Regions from separate parts of the Aliamphritea spongicola genome, predicted to be linked through region 2. Evidence: predicted binding sites of a transcription regulator. Region 2 holds the regulator's gene; each other region holds the start of a gene.

Region 1 (3,209 bases), on a different contig from region 2:
AACCTTGGTGGTGAAGAGAACATACAGGGTGACGATGCAGACAACCACCGCCAGATACCAGACATCAAATACAAATATCAGAATCAGGGATATCAGCAGCAGTTCCAGCACCAGCGGACCGATGTTGAACAGAATAAACCGCAGCAGGAAGTCGACCCCTTTAACCCCCCGTTCGATGATCCGGTTAAGGCTGCCGGTTTTACGGCTGATGTGATAGCGCAGCGATAGCCGGTGCACATGGCTGATGGTTTCACGGGCCAGCACCCGTAACGCCCGCTGGCCGACCCGGGCGAAAACAACGTTCCGTAACTCCTCGAACAGTACGCTCATCAGGCGGGCCATACCGAAGGCAATGACCAGTCCGGTGGTGCCCACAGCCAGCAACCAGCCGGGATCACTGGTTTCTCCTGCCATGGCATCCACAGCGTTTTTGTACAGGAACGGGGTGCCGACAATGATCAGCTTAGCGGTCAGCAGCAGGAGCAGTGACAGCACAACCCGGCGTTTTACCCAGGGCTGGTCGTCCGGCCAGAGGAAGGGAGATACCCGGCGCAGGGTCCGCCAGCCGCGCTGACGTTCTGCGTGGATTTCTGCCTTGCCGGGTTTGTCTGAAAAAGTTTTGTCAGTGGCGCTGGTGTTGGCCATTAAGCCGTTCTCCCGAACTTCAGAGCGATATACTGATCTTGGCTTGCGGATCAGTAAATTGAAAGTCGCGGGAGGATAAAACCTCAACCACAGTTGAGGTCAAGCGGTTTTACTGCGGCAGTGAAAATTCTTCTGCTGCACGGTCCAGTAGTTCGGTCATGCGTTTTTTGCCGAAACGTTTCAGGCGGAATGTACGGGCTTCTTCAAGGTTACTTTCCGGGCTGCCAACCACCAGTAACGCCACCATTCCGTAGCGGTTATGGACCCGGCACTTGAGGCCGTAAACGCCGGGAATGTCGAAGCGCATTTCTTTGCTGGGCGTAGAGTTTATTTCGATTGCTTCCGCCCCTTCCGGCAACATCCGGGAGACCGATGTAATGGTGTGTTCCCCGACGGTACCGCTGAATCGGACCGTGTCTCCGGGCTGAATCACCAGATAATCCGGCTCAAAGCGAAACATCTTGGTGATGTCTTCCACTTCCACGTGGGACGTCTGGTGCATCATATGAATCTGGTGGGCCTGCTGTTCTGCCATCGCAAAACCGGCGGACAACATTACAGATACTGCCAGACAGGAACGGAGCAGAGTACGGCGTAACATGGCGTTACCTCGGGAAAGTTAGAGAAGTGACAGGTGGCAGTATAAAAGAGCAATGGTTCTCATTACGCTGCGGTGGATCAAGGTTTTGGCGGGTCAGTATCCGGCCGGAATCTGTACCCGGCCGGTTAACAGTGCGGAAAGCTATGATTGTTCGTGGAGGGAAAGGAGCTGAGGCTATTCACCGGTAGGATTGGCCAGCCCCATGACTTCCAGCAGCCAGTCACGGAAGACCCGCATGCCATAGGTGAGTTGCAGATCATCCGGGTAAATCAGGTAGAAGGCTTTACCGGTAATCAGTTCCAGGTCCACCGGAATGATCAGCTGATCATACTGTAATTCCCGGGCAACCAGGCCACGGTCAGACAGGGCAACCCCCAGACCTTCCAGCGCTGCACCCAGGGCCAGCTGTGTGCTGGAAAATGACAGGCCTTTTTCCAGCCCGGTCATGCTGACGCCGGCCTGCTGCATCATTTTGGGCCATTCGTCTTTACGGCTGCTGACGTGGATCAGGGGCCAGTTGATCAGATCGTGCATGCTGCTGATGGCTTCGTGGTCATCCAGCATGCGCGGGCTGCACACGGGCACGATATGGGAGCGGTGCACCAGATAGGAGGTTACGCCGTCCGGGGCTTTTTCACCGAAGTATACCGCCATATCCAGATCATTATGATCGAAGTCGATCCGGGAGGTGCCGATAGCGGCACTCAGGCGCAGTTCCACTTCCGGGTGACGGGTCTGGAAGTCTTTGATTTTTGGCATCAGCCAGCGGTTCAGGAAGGCCGGTGGCGCTTCAAAGGTAACCGAGCTGGTGTTCGGGGCAGACATCAGCCGGCGGGTGGCGCTGTCCAGTTCATCGAGGGCGTGCTGTACGGCAACCAGATATTTTTCGCCGGCAATGGTGATATGTACCTGACGCTTTTCCCGGTGGAACAGTTTTAAACCGAGGAAGTCTTCCAGCGACTTAACCTGGTGGCTGACCGCTGAGGGGGTCACAAACAACTCTTCGGCGGCTTTGATAAAACTCCCCAGACGGGCGGCCGCTTCAAAACTGCGCAGGGCATTGAGTGGGGGTAAGCGTCTGATAAGCACCTCAATTGGTGAGTTTATTTCACCATTTAGCTGAAAAACTGTCGTTTGTTATTAACCTGAAGAGACTTTAGTATAAGCATCACGTTGAAGATGATCCACATCCTAATGCGCGGAATTGCTAATGGTTTAGTAGTAAACGCCGGGAATTGTCGTAAACAGATAAGGATCTTACGTTGCTGAGCAAGCCGTATTCAACACACAGATTTCAGTGTTTTATTGTTTGGAATTGATGAGCTTAAATGCACTAAACAGTAAAGCCGGCTTGAGAAAAGCCACACCGTTTATAGCACTCGTTTAAATTTTTCGGGACCGTGATTGGTCGTAACGAGACTCCTTTAGGGCTGCCACTGGCAGCCCTTTTTTTTTGCCTGAAATTTATGAAGCTTCTATGTGTTCAGGCTGGATGTCTGCCGGAGTATCTGTTTGGCTATCCGGCTGATTTTCAGCCAGTTTTGCCCGCTCAGCCTTGGAAATGTAACGGGGCTTGTTAGACACCTTCAGGTGCGCTTTGGCCTTTTTAGCTTTTTTCTTCAGCGTATCGTTGATTTTTTTGCGGCGGTTCATAGGAAGGGCCTACAGGCTGATGGTCATTTCATTAAGGGCGAATTCCGCATCCAGGCGGCGGCCGATCGTGGTGCCTCCTTCTGCACTCATCGCCAGGTGGTAGGCATACTGCATGTGCAGGCAGCGGACTTTATCCCAGTGGCGGATGCCGCCAATGCCGTAACTGTGGAACAGGTCGGTAAAGCCCAGCGCTTCAATGCGCTGTTTGTCTTCGTCACGCATCAGTGCCCAGCGACGGGCAACATAGCGTTCCTGATCCTGCCAGTGAGCCTGTTTCAGCGCTTCGTCAGTGCTGATTTCCTGTTCGATC
Region 2 (3,209 bases):
AAGACCGGGTCGTTGAGCAACTGCACTGGGGCGGCGGTACCCCGACCTTCATCAGCAATGAACAAATGACCGAGCTGATGCAGGCACTGCGTGACAACTTTAATCTGCTGGATGATGACAGCGGCGATTACTCGATTGAAATTGACCCCCGCGAAGTGGATAACGAAACCCTTCAGGTACTACGTAACATCGGTTTTAACCGTATAAGCCTGGGTGTGCAGGACGTTGAACTGAAAGTTCAGGAAGCCGTTAACCGGGTACAACCGGTTGAAGAAGTGGCAGCAGTTCTGACCGAAGCACGCCGTCTTGGTTTCCGTTCCATCAATATGGACCTGATCTACGGGCTGCCTCATCAGACACTTGAGAGCTTCAAGAAAACCCTCTCAACAATCATTGAACTGAGTCCGGATCGCCTGAGCGTATTTAACTATGCGCATATGCCTGACCGTTTCCGTTCCCAGAAACACATTCATGCTGAAGACCTGCCAAGCCCGGAAACCAAACTGGCTATTCTTGAAACGACCATCGCCATACTGACCGACGCAGGCTACGTGTATATAGGTATGGATCATTTTGCCAAGCCCGATGACGAACTCGCCATCGCCCAGCGCAATAACCAGCTGCACCGTAACTTCCAGGGCTATACCACTCATAAAGAATGTGACCTGGTTGCAATGGGCGTTTCCTCAATCAGCCAGATCGGTGATGTTTATTATCAGAACCAGCACGACATGCGTCTCTATACAGATGCAGTCGAAAGCGATGTTCATGCGATTAACCGGGGCGTCACCCTGAGCCGTGATGACCGTATCCGCCGGGCAGTTATCACTCAGCTGATTTGTCACTTTGAACTGGACAAAGACCGCATTGAAGCAGACTTTGATATCGTCTTTGACGATTACTTTGCCGATGAACTCGAAGAAATTGGTCAGTTTGCTCAGGACGGTCTCGTCAGCGTCGAAAAACAGGGGCGGGAGCTTCTGGTAACCGGCACTGGCCGGCTGCTTATTCGCCGGATCTGCATGACATTTGATGCCTACATTCCAAAGCGAACGGCCACTCAGGGATTCTCCCGAATTATCTGACCGGTAACACTGTAAGTCCTGAGCAAATCACCGCTCAGGACAGCAGCAGCGAGCAACAGACTTAACAAAACAGTTACTTTTTGCGGCTTTGTGCGACAAAAGTAACGTGTTGCGGTCTAAATTGCTTCAACCCGTACTAAAATTACTTCATAATCGAATATCTACACCGATATATGAACTAATCACAGGACTTGATAATGAGTGACACAAAGGCAACCGACCGCAAAGTACACAGTATATCTCAGGTACATTGCAGCACCTGTAGCCTGAGTTCACTGTGCCTTCCGGTATCACTGAATCTGACAGAGATGGATCGTCTCGATAATATTATTGAGAAAAGCCGTCCTCTGAAAAAAGGTGAACACCTGTTCCATCAGGGCGATTCGTTTTCATCAATTTATGCAATCCGTGCCGGCAGCATTAAGAGCTACAGCCTGACAAACGAAGGCGAAGAACAGATTACCGGGTTTTATTTCCCGGGCGAGCTGGTCGGCTTCAGCGGCTTTGATGGCAATGAATACCCGATTTCTGCCAAAGTACTGGAAACAACCACTGTTTGTGAAATTCCGTTTCCACGACTGGACGAACTTTCCGGGCAGTTACCGGAACTGCGCCGGCAGGTACTGCGTACCCTGAGTAAAGAAGTACGTGAAGATCAGCAAATGATGCTGTTACTCAGCAAGAAAAATGCCGAGCAGCGTATTGCGACCTTCCTGTTCAAGCTGTCTTCCCGTTATAAAGCACGTGGTTACTCCGCTACCCAATTCCGTTTATCTATGTCCCGTAACGAGATCGGTAACTTCCTGGGTCTGGCTGTTGAAACCGTCAGCCGTATCTTTACCCGTTTCCAGAAAAACGGTCTGATTACAGTTGAAGGCAAAGAAATAGAACTGGTTCAGCTGGAAGAAATTCAGCGTCTGTCCGGTGACTGTGTTGGTGAAGACGACGATCGCATCAGCACCAGCCAGATGGACTAATTTCCCCGTCGGGAAATCAATATGTATCTGTACACTTTTTTAGAATTACCCCGTTGTAAGGACTCTTCATGTCTTTTGATGAATGTTATATAAAATCAGTTATGCGCACGATTCCGGACTGGCCGGAACCGGGTATTATGTTCCGCGACATCACTCCGCTGTTCAAAGATCCCAAAGCCCTGCGTATGATCAGCGACGCCTTCATTCAGCGTTATATTGATTCAGACATCACGCACATTGCCAGCATCGATGCCCGCGGCTTCCTGATCGGCTCCATCATGGCTTACCAGTTGAACATCCCACTGGTACTGGTACGTAAAAAAGGCAAGCTGCCTGGGGAAACCGTGTCACAGGAATACAAACTGGAATATGGCAGTGCCACTGTTGAAATGCAGTCCGATGCAGTAGCAGAAGGCGACAAAGTACTGATCTTTGATGACCTTATTGCCACCGGTGGTACCGTGCTGGCCGCCAGCACTATCGTTAAAGAACTCGGCGCCAGCGTTGCTGAAGTAGCCACGCTGATTAACCTGCCGGACCTGCAGGGCTCCCGCAAGATTCAGGAAGCAGGCATCCCTGTTTACAGCCTGATGTCTTACGAAGGCCTCTGAGCACTCTGCTTTAATCAACAGCCCTGTTTTTACAGGGCTGTTTTGTTTCTCCCCTAAAAAATGCCCACCGATAAAACAACAACTTAACCGCCCAAAAACCGTTACTCTCACCATTCTGCTCAGAAACGTAGCAAACTGTCTTAAAAATCGCTTACAATCGGTCAACGTCGTTGGTGCATTGACGGTACAAAACACAAAAATTTACTGTCAGCCTGCACCTGAATCCGCCATGCGAGAGACCACTGCATGGACAAAACAGCCTTGAGTTAATAATAAAAATGAAACTGAGACTGCTACCCCTTATTACCCTGTTGACGGGCACCATGATCAGCCTTCTTAGCTGGGCACAGCCTGCCCAGAAACTGGCCCTGTCTCCAATCGGCCAGTCCACTGAAGCAACAGCAACAGCCGAAAATGCACTGCCGGAACTTCTTAACCTGCAGCAGGATGCGCAGATCGCCGGTGACCGCTTCGCACTCATTCTGGTCAGCCAGCCTGACTGCCAGTACTGCGAACTCATCACCCGTGAAATTCTT
Region 3 (3,209 bases), on a different contig from region 2:
AAGGAACAGGCACCATAGTATTGTTCTCACTATGGTGCTTGCGTACCTGTTAAGTGCTCTGCATGCTCATACCGGCAATCTGATGCCAGTAACCGTTACATTCCAGATCCTTTGTCAGCGGGGTATAAACCGGATTTGTCAGCTGTTCGCGGAAGGCTTCCAGCTGTTGCAGTGTGTCTGTGGATTCCGGGCTGAGCCGCATGACATCAACCCCGAGCTTTTCCATAGCGCCCACTTCATTGATCAGGTTATAGCAGTAACCGGACATGGTCTGGATACCGTTCAGACGGAAGACTTTTTCCGCTTCTCTTGATTTCATCATTAACCCGTTAGGGTGGTTGATGCAGCAGTAACGGCAGTCATCCTTGGGCCGGTTTTCCGCCCGGGCAGTGAAGCAGCGGGCTGAATAGGCCAGCGGCATGTGGCCATAGCTGAAAACCTCTGTTTCGAACTGATCACGGATGCCGGCTTCCTTCGCTTCCTGTAACAGCCGGCCAAGCCAGTCACCGGATAATTCCACCGGCATTACCCAGCGGCGCATGCCCTGATTTAGCAGTACCTTCAGGGTGGCCAGGTTGTAACAGTTGATGGCCGGGCCCACCACAAAGGGCAGCTTCTTCTGCCTGGCCAGTTCAACGGCAGACAGGTCATTGGCTTCGATCATAATGTCATGATTGTCTACCAGCTTTCGCAGGGTGTTCAGTTCGGTGGGGGATTCCAGTAAAGCCATGGTTGAGAGCACCACTTTTTTGCCACATTCGCTGACTTCCCGTGCGAGGTTAATCCAGTCGTCGGCCTTTAATTCCCGGCGTTTTGAACAGACGGTTTCACCCAGATAAATGATGTCGGCGCTGCTGCTGACTGCCTGTTCATAGAAGTGGCGGATATCGTCTTTGGTCCAGAAGAACAGCACCGGGCCTAATGAAAACTGCATAAAATTCTCTCCTATTGCCAGCTGCGGTGGTATGCGCCCAGGGTGGTCTGGCTGCCTTCAGACAGGTTTGCCAGGGTTTTATGCCACTGTTCGGTGACGCTGAAGTTGTCAGGGTTTTGCTGATAACTGTCGATGGCCTGACGCCAGGTGCGGGTGATCTGCTCCACGTAGGCGGGGCTGCGCTGACGGCCTTCAATCTTGAATGACACGATGCCGGCGGCCGCCAGTTTTGGCAGTAATTCCAGTGTGTTCAGGCTGGTGGGTTCTTCCAGTGCATGGTAGGTGTTGCCTTCTACTTCAAAGCGGCCTTTACACAGGGTGGGGTATCCGGCGGATTCGTCCGGGGCGTACACATCAATCAGTACTTCGTTAAGGCGGGCTTCGGTGCCCTGATCCGTTTCCTGCCAGCGGACATATTTTGCCGGGGAGCAGGCACCGGCGGTATTTGGGGATTCACCGGTCATATAAGAAGAAAGATAACAGCGGCCTTCGGCCATGATACACAGGCTGCCAAAGGCAAAGACTTCCAGCGCCACCGGGCTGTTTTTAGCCAGTTGCATAACCTGCTGAATCGACAATACCCGGGGCAGGACGACGCGGTCGACGGCAAAGTTGTTATGGTAATAGTTGATGGCTTCCAGATTGGTGCATGAGGCCTGTACGGATAAATGGCGCTCAACATGCGGATAGGTATTAGCGGCGTACTCCAGCACGCCGATGTCAGAAATGATCAGCGCATCGCAGCCGATATCCACGGCCTGATCCACCGCATGCTGCCAGCGTGACCAACTGTTTGGCTGGGCAAAGGTATTGATTGCGACGTGGAGTTTTTTACCGTGCTGGTGGACGTAGTCAGAGGCTTTTATCAGTTTCTTGTCGTTAAAGTTTAAACCGGCGAAATGACGGGCGTTGGTGTCATCTTTCAGGCCGATATAAACCGCATCAGCGCCATTATCGATGGCGGACTTCAGTGCGGGCAGGTTACCCGCAGGACAAAGTAATTCCATGCTGTTACCTGAGTCAGAGAATGAGTAAGTGGGGGAACGGGGGCACATCTTAAGCAGGGTTTGGCGGTTACTCCTTGATAAATGACAAGTTACGGATACCCGTGAGGGGGCAAAAGCCGGTTGATGCATATCAAGTGTGCTTGCAGAGCAGTGGGTATAATGGATTTTTTTGCCAGAGGATTGATGATGCTTCTAACCCTGCAACAGCATCTGTCTGCGGCCGGTGCCGGCTTGCCTAACCCTGTGTCATGGCTGCGCCCCGGGCATTTTAAACCGGCTTTAAAAGTCGTTCCGTTTGCCGTCATTAAAACCGGCCTGCAGGCCACGCTGGAACGGTTATTTGCCGAAGCACTGGAGGACGGTGATTTTGAGTGCCTGACGGATCAGTGGCTGCGCATTGATATTACCGATCTGGGACTGAGCTGGTTGATTACCTATCGTGATGGTCGTTTAGTGGTGGCGGATGCCCTGCGTGAAAGCACGGTGGCAAAGGTGACGTTCCGGGCCAGCAGTGAAGATCTGTTACTGATTGCTGCCCGTTATGAAGATCCGGACAGTCTGTTCTTTCAGCGCCGGCTGATTATAGAAGGGGATACGGAACTGGGGCTGGAAATTAAGAACATTATCGACAGCGCTGATCTGGATTGTCTGCCGGGGCCTGTTAGCCGGATGGTGAACTTTGCGGCCGGGCAAATCAGTCCGCAGGCTTAGTCTGCGGTTATTATTCAAATTCCGGAGCCGTTACACAGGCATTTGCTGATACCTGTGTAACGGTTGCTTTATCACCGTCAGCTGATAAATCGTCCGTGGTTAAACTTTTTACCGTTTAACCACCGTGGAAGATTGAGAAAATCATCCGTTCCACATGAGCCGGCAGGTGGTCGTAGTTTTTGAAGTCTTTGTACTTATCCAGTTTTACCTGTTCCGGCAAAGTAGACATCAGCGCTATAACTGCCGGGTAGCCTTCCGCCATTGCCTTGCTCAGTGCCGGTTCGACCGCCGCATACAGGTCGTTATAAAAATCGGCTGCCAGTTGCAGCTGCTCCGGGTCCAGTTCTGCCGAATGGGTGGTGATGGCATATTCAGGCTTGAACTCAGTAAGGGCATTCAGCAGTTTACGGCTGCCCAGATAGTTTGAGTCTGCTAACCAGCGCTGGTCGGTTAACTGGTTGGTTTCGTACAGGTCAGCCGTAAAAACAACTTTCTCTGCAGGCAGGTGCAGTGCCAGCATGCCAACGCCATCCGCAGCCCCGTAGTGCAACAGGTCT
Region 4 (3,209 bases), on a different contig from region 2:
GCAGTGATCCCCCAGGCCAGCAAGCTGGCAATGGCTGCTCCCTCAATACCATAAGCAGGCACCGGCCCCCAGCCAAAGATAAATAACGGATCAAGTAAACCGTTCAGAATGGCCGAGAACGCCATAATAACGCCCGGCGTAGTGGTATCACCGTAGGCTCGCAAAGAGCTGTTAGACACCATGATGATGACGTAGAAAACTGCACCGATGAACCACACCGACATATAAGCATCAATGAAGGGTAACAGCGAAGAATCGGCCCCTAACAGACGAAAAAGAGGCTCAATAAACTGAGTAACAATGCTGCTGACCAGCACCATTAAGAGGGTTGTCAGTAACAGATTGTCCGTCGTTAACTGCTTGGCCTGCTGATGTTCACCGGCACCAATCAGCTTACCAAGTGTTGCTGAGGTACCAACACTCAGCCCGATGGACAAACTGATAACGGCAAAAGAAACAGGAAACGTAAAACCAAGCGCAGCAAGCTGACCGGTACCTAACTGACTGACAAAATAACTGTCTACCAGATTGAACAGCATCAGGCTGACAATGCCGAACACCATTGGAACAGTCATTCTGACCAGTGTGCCGGTAATATTGCCTGTCAAAAGATTCGCGCGCACAAAATGGCCTTAACAAGAAAATTTTCGCTATTCTACAGAATCCACCGATGATATGTGGCTTTTCTCTGTGATTTATTGATACAGCTGCGGTGATACTGATTTACCGCAAGTACACTACACAAATGCGTAGCTTTGCCGCATACTCTGCGCCGCCTGACAAATCTCATCACACAGACCCCTGCACCATGAACCTGATACTGTTAACCTCCACAGACTTCAAAACAGAAAACACCGTCGTTCTTACAGACCGGCGCTTTCAGCACATCCTCAGTGTGCACCAGGCTCAGGAAGGCGACACACTTAAGGTGGGTAAACTAAACGGTGATCTGGGGACTGCAGTTGTAACAGCACTGACAGAAAACTCAGTCACACTGGAAGTCAGCTGCACTCAACCTCCACCACCGGCACTGCCCCTGACCCTCATCATGGCGTTACCACGGCCGAAAATGCTCAAACGCACATTACAAAGCGTTACCAGCATGGGGGTTAAGCAGATCTATCTGATAAACGCATACAGGGTGGACAAGAGTTACTGGTCATCTCCGGTGCTTGAAGCAGACAGCCTTAACGAACAACTGTTACTCGGACTTGAACAGTGCGTTGATACACAACTTCCGGAAATTCACCTGCGTAAGCGCTTCAAGCCTTTTGTCGAAGATGAACTTCCGGCCATCGCTGCCAACACCCGCGCTCTGGTTGCTCATCCTTATGATGCAGCCCCTTGCCCGACGGCTGATGAAACGCCAACGACTCTTGCGGTTGGTCCTGAAGGTGGATTCATTAAGTATGAGGTTGAAAAGTTGTGTGAAGCTGGGCTGCAGGCTATGCACATCGGCCCCAGAATACTGCGGGTTGAAAACGCCGTTCCTGTATTGCTCGCCCGACTGTTTCCCATCTGAACATGACATTCGTCAACCCCGCCAGCTCTCTTTCAGGATAAGCTGCTTATTCCTAATATGCATGACCCTCATCAAACACAATCTAAATGATAATAACTATTAATTGCCCCATGAATACTATTATGCTAACTTCCTGCCATCTCAAATAGGCGTGCCTGAAGTCTGACACGGACCTCATGCACTGGATACTCGCACCTGTTCAGTTAAAAGGTCTTATTACCGTGAAACTTAAATCTCTCGCATTAGCAGTTACTTTCGCTACCTCTGGCATGCTTGCCTCCCAGGCAACTCTGGCTGACAGCCACAAAGTTTATGCGGACTTCCCTGTAACCGTTAAAGATTATAACGGCGACAAAAAAAGCTCTGTTTCCTACGGCGGTCAGATTGCACGTCACGCACTGCATAACTCTCTGAAAAAACTGACAGGTAAAGGTAACGGTTCTGCCAACCCTGAGCTGGAAGCTCAGATGCTGGCTTACTTTGCAGGTAAAGATGCTGGCCGTGCCATCATTGATCCAGCTTCAAAAGAAGGCTTTAAAGTTAAGCAGTCTCAGATCGATGAGCTTTCTAAAAAGAAAAACCTGGCGGGTAAAACCTACAAGGGCGCTGTAAACGGCTGGCCTGGCAACATGACTGGTCCTGAAGTTATTGAGTTCATGATCAAGAAAGCTGCAGCGACCAATAAAGGCTTTGATCCGCTAACCGGTCTGGATTACACCCAGCTGATTTCTAAATTTGCCATGGGTGCAGTTTTCTATAACCAGGCAGTTGATAACTATCTGGATGAGAAGCTGGAAGCAGGTAACAAACCTAACGGTAAAGCCTACAAAGAAGGCACCGCTTACACCGGTAAAGAACACGTTTGGGATGAAGCTTTTGGCTACTTCGGTGTACCGGCACATGCCCTGACGATGGACGCTAAAACCGCTTACGCCATTGCTAAAGGTAAGAAAGACGCATTCAAAGCCGCTGATGCCAACAACGACGGCATGATCGACCTGAAAACAGAAATGACTTTTGCGCACGGTTACTATGCAGCTAATGCAGATAAAGGCGGCAAGTCTGACTACATGCATACCATCACCAAAGCATTCATTGATGGCCGTGAACTGATCACGTCTGCAAACGGCGAAGACCTGACTGCAGAACAGCGTGAAGCTCTTATGGGTTACGCTACCGTTATCAAGACTAACTGGGAAAAAGTCATCGCTGAAGCAGCGTTTAAATATGCTGGTTCTGTTTACAAAGACGCTATCGCCCTGCAGGCAGCTGTTGAAAGCAATGCGGATATCGAAAAACTGTACCGCAAGTACGCCAAGCACTGGGGTGAGCTGAAAGGCTTCGCTATGTCACTGCAAACTGGCGGTAAAGATCTGGGCGAAACAGCTGTACAGCTGAACCGTCTGATCGGCTTCAGTCCTGTCCTGCTGGGTAACACTCAGATTACAGGTATCGACGCTGAAGGTAACTATCAGCAGTCTAACTCCGTATCCCTGAACGAGTACGCCCTGAACATGCTGAAAGTACAGCAACTGCTGAAAGATAAGTTCAGCCTGGTAGCCAACAACAATGATCAGTTGGCTAACCTGTCTGATCTGGCTGATAAGCTGGGTTCTGCTGACAGCGCCGAAAACGACTGATTTAGTCGTTTTCTCTGAAACTGAAAAAAACCGCAGATATTCTCTGC

Evidence for each region. The regulator FNR, encoded in region 2, switches genes on or off when oxygen is low (the NO sensors DNR and NnrR bind a similar motif). The targets are predictions, from matches to a motif close to TTGATNTANATCAA.
Region 1: JYB63_RS07660 (plastocyanin/azurin family copper-binding protein) is a predicted target of FNR. The motif match lies at 1,314-1,327, and genes of this name have one in related genera.
Region 3: ubiT (ubiquinone anaerobic biosynthesis accessory factor UbiT) is a predicted target of FNR. The motif match lies at 2,062-2,075, and genes of this name have one in related genera.
Region 4: JYB63_RS14550 (DUF4856 domain-containing protein) is a predicted target of FNR. The motif match lies at 1,584-1,597, and genes of this name have one in related genera.

The regions. Positions count from the first base shown of each region.
Region 1 covers NZ_JAFIDL010000002.1:230,625-233,833, forward strand. Annotated here, with positions in the region: gene JYB63_RS07655 (ABCB family ABC transporter ATP-binding protein/permease) at 1-645, opposite strand, end outside; gene JYB63_RS07660 (plastocyanin/azurin family copper-binding protein) at 755-1,246, opposite strand; gene gcvA (transcriptional regulator GcvA) at 1,421-2,335, opposite strand; gene JYB63_RS23630 (DUF2986 domain-containing protein) at 2,711-2,899, opposite strand; gene JYB63_RS07675 (DUF501 domain-containing protein) at 2,909-3,209, opposite strand, start outside.
Region 2 covers NZ_JAFIDL010000011.1:38,339-41,547, reverse strand. Annotated here, with positions in the region: gene hemN (oxygen-independent coproporphyrinogen III oxidase) at 1-1,085, shown strand, start outside; gene fnr (fumarate/nitrate reduction transcriptional regulator Fnr) at 1,283-2,062, shown strand; gene JYB63_RS21700 (adenine phosphoribosyltransferase) at 2,131-2,673, shown strand; gene JYB63_RS21695 (thioredoxin family protein) at 2,952-3,209, shown strand, end outside.
Region 3 covers NZ_JAFIDL010000001.1:268,322-271,530, forward strand. Annotated here, with positions in the region: gene JYB63_RS01310 (hypothetical protein) at 1-2, shown strand, start outside; gene JYB63_RS01315 (U32 family peptidase) at 50-934, opposite strand; gene ubiU (ubiquinone anaerobic biosynthesis protein UbiU) at 946-1,941, opposite strand; gene ubiT (ubiquinone anaerobic biosynthesis accessory factor UbiT) at 2,125-2,652, shown strand; gene JYB63_RS01330 (MBL fold metallo-hydrolase) at 2,768-3,209, opposite strand, start outside.
Region 4 covers NZ_JAFIDL010000004.1:236,409-239,617, forward strand. Annotated here, with positions in the region: gene JYB63_RS14540 (MATE family efflux transporter) at 1-623, opposite strand, end outside; gene JYB63_RS14545 (16S rRNA (uracil(1498)-N(3))-methyltransferase) at 809-1,522, shown strand; gene JYB63_RS14550 (DUF4856 domain-containing protein) at 1,744-3,162, shown strand.